3 regions of the Rhizobium sp. AN73 genome follow, and region 3 is predicted to be linked to each of the others. Evidence: riboswitches for the same ligand, from Rfam matches in the RefSeq annotation. Region 3 holds a riboswitch; each other region holds the start of a gene.
The links. A riboswitch is a leader RNA that binds a small molecule or an ion and turns the genes downstream of it on or off. The one in region 3 is predicted to bind cobalamin.
Positions count from the first base shown of each region.

Region 1: another riboswitch for cobalamin. It lies ahead of RBH10_RS07470 (ABC transporter substrate-binding protein); the one in region 3 lies ahead of RBH10_RS22795 (DUF1636 family protein).
Region 2: another riboswitch for cobalamin. It lies ahead of metE (5-methyltetrahydropteroyltriglutamate--homocysteine S-methyltransferase); the one in region 3 lies ahead of RBH10_RS22795 (DUF1636 family protein).

Region 1 is NZ_JARWME010000001.1:1,655,758-1,658,017, forward strand. It holds gene RBH10_RS07460 (GNAT family N-acetyltransferase) at 1-859, shown strand, start outside; cobalamin riboswitch at 899-1,134, shown strand; gene RBH10_RS07465 (hypothetical protein) at 1,270-1,425, opposite strand; partial or broken gene RBH10_RS07470 (ABC transporter substrate-binding protein) at 1,360-2,260, shown strand, end outside.
Region 2 is NZ_JARWME010000001.1:1,431,482-1,433,741, forward strand. It holds gene RBH10_RS06340 (sugar ABC transporter permease) at 1-256, shown strand, start outside; gene RBH10_RS06345 (ATP-binding cassette domain-containing protein) at 275-1,057, shown strand; cobalamin riboswitch at 1,127-1,343, shown strand; gene metE (5-methyltetrahydropteroyltriglutamate--homocysteine S-methyltransferase) at 1,442-2,260, shown strand, end outside.
Region 3 is NZ_JARWME010000002.1:2,618,686-2,620,945, forward strand. It holds gene cobO (cob(I)yrinic acid a,c-diamide adenosyltransferase) at 1-293, opposite strand, end outside; cobalamin riboswitch at 430-646, shown strand; gene RBH10_RS22795 (DUF1636 family protein) at 801-1,187, shown strand; gene cobW (cobalamin biosynthesis protein CobW) at 1,184-2,221, shown strand.

The sequences.
Region 1 (2,260 bases), on a different contig from region 3:
TAGTTTTGAGTTGCGGACCGTGGATATCGCGGAGGTGGATGCCGATCATCTGCATGCGCTCTCCATGGCTGTCGGATGGCGATATCATGCGAATGAATGGTGTTTTCTGCGGCAATGCGGTGTCGGTCTTGCCGCGCTTGACGAGATCGACCGCGTTGTCGCAACCGCGATGCTGTTTCCCTATGAGAATGGGTTTGCGACGCTTGGCATGGTCATCGTTTCGCCGCGTCTGCAGGGGCAGGGCGTTGCTCCCTGGCTGGTGCGGAAACTTGTTGCGAAGTTTCCCGCCGTTTGCCTGCGGCTGAACGCCACGGATGTGTCGCGACGGCTGTTTTCCGGGCTCGGCTTTGCCGGGGATTCGGAAAAAGTCCATCTCTTCAGGGGACGGACAAATTGTCTTTTCGAGATGCCGGCGCTTGGCAGAAAACAAAAAATAGAGCCACTGTCGGAAGATCATCTGCCAGAGGTGGCGGAGATCGACCGCGCAGCGTTCGGTGCTTCGCGCCGGGGCGTTTTGCAGCGTCTTCTCGCGCAGAATACGGGTTACGGTTTGTTCGAGGCGGGCCATCTTACCGGCTTTGCACTGCGCCGGGCGGCAGGAAAAGGCCATATTGTCGGCCCGGTCGTTGCGGCTGACGAGACGGATGCGATTGCGCTGGTGAAACGGCATTTTGCCGATCTCGACGATGAGCTTGTCCGCCTCGATGCGATGCGCGACAATGGTTACTTCATTGATTTTCTTGCGCAATCCGGGTTGGTGGTGATTGAAACTCTGACCACCATGTCGAAAAACCTGCCACAGCCGGCAGGCTCCGGTGCCGCAAAGATTTTCGCGCTGGCAGGCCCGTCTTTGTGCTGAGGTGCGGCACTATCGCAATTGACGCCCCGCCGCTTGCCCCGTATGTCAGAAACCGACGGTTCCTGAAGCCGAAGGGCGAAGGGATTAATAGGGAACATGGTGCGGGTGATTGTTATCGCCCAATGCCGTGGCTGCCCCCGCAACTGTAAGCGGATTGCCGTTCATCCTCGTGACGTGTGAAAGCGTCGTGCCACTGTATCCTCAAGGATGCGGGAAGGCAGATGAACGGCGCATATTCGTGAGCCAGGAGACCTGCCGTCATAATATGGACCATCGTTACGGGCGGGGATGCCCGGAAGAGGAGCTGATTATGACCTTTCCGTCTGCGGAAACGTATTCCGTGTCCCGTTCTCCATCTCCACACATGCTGCCGCTCTGTCGCTACGCGTTTTGACGCGCGCGCCTGCGGATCACGCCACTTTATTTAGACTGGAGAACATATGTTTCATTTCAAACACCTGCCGGTTTCCGCCGGTCTTCTGGCCGTCGCATTCGCGGCCTTGCCCGTCGGTGCTGCTCAGGCGGCAGAAACCGTCTATCCGCTGACGATCAACAGCTGCGGCCACGAAATCACCTTCAAGCAGGCGCCCGCCCGCACTAGTATCGGTCGGACAGAGCACGACCGAGGTTCTCTATCTGCTCGGTGTTGCCGACAAGGTCGTGGGCACGGCGTTGTGGATCGGCCCGGTTCTGAAGGGTTATGAGGAGGCCAACGCCAAAGTGGAGCGGCTGGCCGATAACGATCCGAGCTTCGAGGCGGTGGTTGGCAAGAGGCCGGACCTCGTGACGACGCAGTTCCAGTGGCAGATCGGCCCAGAGGGTGTTGTCGGAACCGCTGAGCAATTCGCTGAACTGGGTATTCCCGTCTACACCTCGCCGGCCGATTGCATGGGCAAGGACAATTCCGGCGGTGGCGATGGCGTGCGCAAATCCGTTTTCACCATGGAGCTGATCTACCAGGAAATCCGCGAACTCGCGCAGATCTTCAACGTGCAGGATCGCGGCGAGGAAGTTGTGGCCGACCTGAAGAAACGCGAGGAAGCCGCCCGCGCCAAGATCGCCTCGGCAAATGGCAAGCTCTCCGCCGTCTTCTGGTTCTCCAGCGCTGAACTCGATATCGACCCTTACGTGGCGGGCCGCAATGGCGCACCGGGTTACATCATGTCCGCGCTCGGGCTGAAGAACGTCATTGAAAGCGATGAGGAATGGCCGACCGTTGGTTGGGAAACCATAGCCAAGGCCAATCCATCGGTGATTGTCGCCGGCAAGATGGACCGCCGTCGTTTCCCCGCCGATGACATTGCCGTCAAGCGCAAGTTCCTCGCCACCGATCCGGTTGCCAGCATCATGCCCGCCGTCAAGGACGGCCATGTCTTTGAAATGGACGCGCAGGCGATGAAC
Region 2 (2,260 bases), on a different contig from region 3:
TCTCAATGCGGCAACCAACGCCCAGGGTGAACTGGACGAACTTTATACGATCGCGGCGGCGGTCATCGGCGGCACCTCGCTCGCCGGCGGCGTCGGCACCATAGCGGGTGCGATGCTCGGCGCGCTCGTCATGCAATCGCTGCAATCCGGCATGGTGCTCGTGGGCATCGATACGCCTTTCCAGCGCATCGTCGTTGGTGTGGTTCTGGTCGTCGCCGTCTGGCTCGACACCATCTACCGCGCCCGCGCCAAGTAAGAACCGAGGAGAACCCCAATGACGGACCAAGTCACGCCCCTCGTGGAAATGCGCAATATTTCCATTTCCTTCGGCGGTATCCATGCGGTGGAAAACGCCTCAGTCGATCTTTTCCCCGGCGAAGTGGTCGCCCTTCTCGGCCACAATGGTGCGGGCAAATCGACGCTCATCAAGATATTGTCCGGCGCATACCGGCGGGATGGGGGCGATATCCTCATCAACGGCGAGGATGTGGATATCCGCAATCCCCGCGACGCCAAGAAATACGGCATTGAAACCATCTACCAGACGCTGGCGGTGGCGGATAATGTCGATGCGGCGGCCAATCTTTATCTCGGCCGCGAGCTGAAGACGAAATGGGGCACGCTTGACGATGTCGCCATGGAAGCCTCGGCCCGCGAGGTCATGGGGCGTCTCAACCCCAATTTCCGGCGGTTCAAAGAACCGGTGAAGGCATTGTCCGGCGGCCAGCGGCAGTCTGTCGCCATTGCCCGCGCCATCCTTTTTGACGCCCGCATCCTCATCATGGACGAACCGACGGCTGCACTCGGGCCGCAGGAAACCGCGCAGGTAGGCGATCTCGTCAAGGAGCTGAAACGGCAGGGCATCGGCATCTTCCTCATCAGCCACGATATCCACGACGTCTTCGATCTGGCGGACCGGGTATTCGTGATGAAAAACGGCAAGGTGGTCGGGCATGCCCGCACGGAAGATGTGACGAAGGACGAGGTTCTCGGCATGATCATTCTGGGCAAGGTGCCGTCAGGTGCTGTGGCGGGTCCGGGCGCGGTCGTGTCCTGATACCTGCTTTCGAATGAAATAAAGATATAAAGATTTCTTTATATCTATTGACATCATGACGCCCGTGGTGAGAAATGCGGGTGTCATGGTTCTCCGGGCCTGATTGTTTCAATCCCGGAGCTAAGAGGAATCCGGTGCGCCGTTGGATCGGCAATACCGGAGCTGCCCCCGCAACTGTAAGCGGTGAGCCTTTGTCCATCAACGTCACTGGGGTGAAAGCCCCGGGAAGACGGGCAAAGGCGACGACCCGTAAGCCAGGAGACCTGCCAGGACAAAATAACGTCCACGGGCGGGGTGTCCCGGTGGTTGCTCGTTGGCCCGGCAACGGCTGGGCCCGCACGCGTCCGCTTTACCCATGCCCCCAAAACCATCTGGGGTATGACAATGTCAAACAAGACCATTCCAGTCGCATCGCTCGGATTTCCGAGGATTGGCCGCCATCGCGAACTGAAGTTCGCGCTCGAAGGCTTCTGGTCGGGAAAGATTTCCGAAGCAGAACTTCTCGAAACAGCCGCTAAGCTCCGCGCCGAAAACTGGGCGCTTCAGCAGCAAAAGGGGATTAGCCATATCCCGTCCAACGATTTTTCCCTCTACGATCATGTACTCGATACGGCCGCGATGGTCGGTGCCATCCCGTCACTCTACGGATGGACGGGCGGAGAAGTCTCGCTATCGACCTATTTCGCCATGGCGCGCGGCAGCCAAAGCGAAGGGCATGCAAGTTGCGGCCATGTGCATGAAGGACATGCGCACCAGGGTCAGGGCGTTCCGGCGCTGGAGATGACGAAGTGGTTCGACACCAATTATCATTACATGGTGCCGGAGGTTTCTGAGGATCAGCATTTCGCGCTCACCTCGCAAAAGCCGGTCGATCATTTTCTCGAGGCAAAGGCGCTCGGTATCCATACGCGCCCGGTCATTCTTGGGCCGGTCACGTTCCTGAAGCTTGCCAAGGCGCGTGAGGCAGCCTTCAAGCCACTTGATCTGTTGCCAAAACTGTTGCCCGTCTACGAAGAGTTGCTACACCGCCTGCATGCGGCCGGCGCCGACTGGGTGCAGATCGACGAACCCGTGGCCGTATTGGACCTTTCCGAGGGGGAACGCCACGCGCTGACTGTGGCCTATCAGCAATTGTCGAAAGCCGCCCCGGATCTGAAAATCCTCGTGGCCACCTATTTCGGCGGTCTCGAGGATAATCTGGAG
Region 3 (2,260 bases):
TCACCCATCGTGCGCCATATGACCCTGTCGCCGAAGAGCGTCAGCGCCTGCTGTTCGCCCGTCGACCATGCGCCCTTGATGAATTGCACCACGCCCACCCGTCGCCCGGTGCCGAGCATACGCAAAGCGAGGCCGAAAGCGGCCGTGGACTTGCCTTTGCCGGGACCGGTATTGATCATCAGCAGACCTTTTTCGATGGTCTTTTCCGCAACTTCGGCATCCTGAACCGTCTTGCGGTTGACCATTTTCTGCCGGTGACGCTCGGCCTCGTTGTCGCTGATGTCGCGTGTCATCGCGTTTTCCTTCTCATCCAGCGGCATGGGGACCGGATGCCCCCGCCATTCGGAGCGGCGACTATACTCAATTTGCCGCACCCGGCAATGCTCCAGCCGGAGGGCCGCAGCATTGACCCCCGCGCCCGTTCAGCCTAAGGGTAGAAGGACTGACGGTCTTTTCCCGGCAACGGGAAAAGCTAAGAGGGAACACGGTTCAACCCTGATAGAGGGTCATTCCGTGGCTGCCCCCGCAACTGTAAGCGGTAAGCCCGCACTGTGAAGCCACTGGACCATAAAATTGGTCCGGGAAGGTGGTGCAGGGTGTTTTAAAGCCGCAAGCCAGGAGACCTGCCGTTTCAGGAAAAAACGTCTGCCGGGCGGGGTGCTCCGGTCAGCCGGTCGAATTGATTTGCAGTCGCGCTTTTCAGTGCGCTGTTTTCGACATCCGCACCCCGATGAGTTTAAAGGCGCGGAAAGCGGAACGGTTTGGATATTACCACAACATCTTCTTGTGCGGACGGGACAATGGAAGTCAACACAGCTTCCGGCGTGGTCGTTTTTGTCTGCCGAAGCTGTCGCGACGACACCGATCCCAATGCGGAGCCGCGCCCCGGCACCATCCTTGCGGAAGCTGCCATCGCAAAAGCGCGTGACTCCGGCATCGATGTTCGCTCCGTCAATTGCCTTGCCAATTGCAAACGCGGCCTCAGTGCCGTGCTGCGCGGTGCCGATGGCTGGTCCTATGTATTCGGCGGGCTGACGCCCGACGATGCGGAAGACCTGCTGACCGGCGCTCGCATGCTGGCCGCCTCCGCAGATGGATTGATGCCCTGGCGTGGCCGCCCCGACACATTGAAGCGCGGCATGGTGGCGCGCATTCCCCCATTCGATTTTACCGAGGAGAGATCATGAGCACCCTTCTGGACCGCGTTCCCTGCACCATCGTCACCGGCTTTCTGGGGGCCGGAAAAACCACGCTGCTGCGCGGTCTTCTCGAAAAGCTTGATGGCAAGCGACTGGCCATCATCGTCAACGAATTCGGCGATATCGGCATCGATGGCGAAATCCTCAAAGGCTGCGGCATTGAGAGCTGCCCGGAGGAAAACATCGTGGAACTGGCTAATGGATGCATCTGCTGCACGGTGGCGGATGATTTCCAGCCGGCCATTGAGCAGATCCTCAGCCGCCAGCCGAAGGTGGAGCATATCCTCATCGAGACCTCGGGCCTTGCCCTGCCGAAGCCCCTGGTGCAGGCGTTTCAATGGCCTGCGATCAAGAGCCGCGTAACGGTGGACGCCGTGGTGGCCGTCGTGGATGGCGCTGCCCTTGCCGAGGGGCAGGTGGCGCATGACATGGAAGCACTTGCTGCCCAGCGGGCGAATGACGAAGCTCTCGATCACGACGATCCGGTCGAAGAGGTTTTCGAGGACCAGATTGCCTGTGCCGATCTCATCGTCCTGACCAAGGCCGATCTCCTTGATAGTGCCGGTCTGGAAAAGGCGAAGGCTCATATTCTCGAGCATCTGCCGCGGGCCGCAAAGATCGTCGTCGCCTCGAATGGCGCAATTGACCCCGCCGTTCTGATCGGCCTCGGCCTTGCGGTGGAGGAGGATATCGAAAACCGTCGCACCCATCACGATGGTGAGCTTGACCACGAACATGATGATTTCGACAGCTTCGTCATCGATCTGCCGGCCGTGACCGATCCGGAAGCGCTGGCGGTGCGTATCGCCGAAACGGCCGCTGCCGAAAACGTTCTGCGCATCAAGGGTTTCGTCGAGGTATCTTCCAAGCCGATGCGCCTGCAGGTGCAGGCCGTCGGCAGCCGCGTCAATCACTATTACGATCGGCCATGGGCAGCCGGTGAGGAGCGCCGCAGCCGCCTCGTCGTCATCGGCGAGAAGGGCCTCAACCGCGAAAAGATCGAACAGATGCTGGCCGCGTGACATAGAGCACGTCCGGTTTAAACGGGACGTGCTCTATTG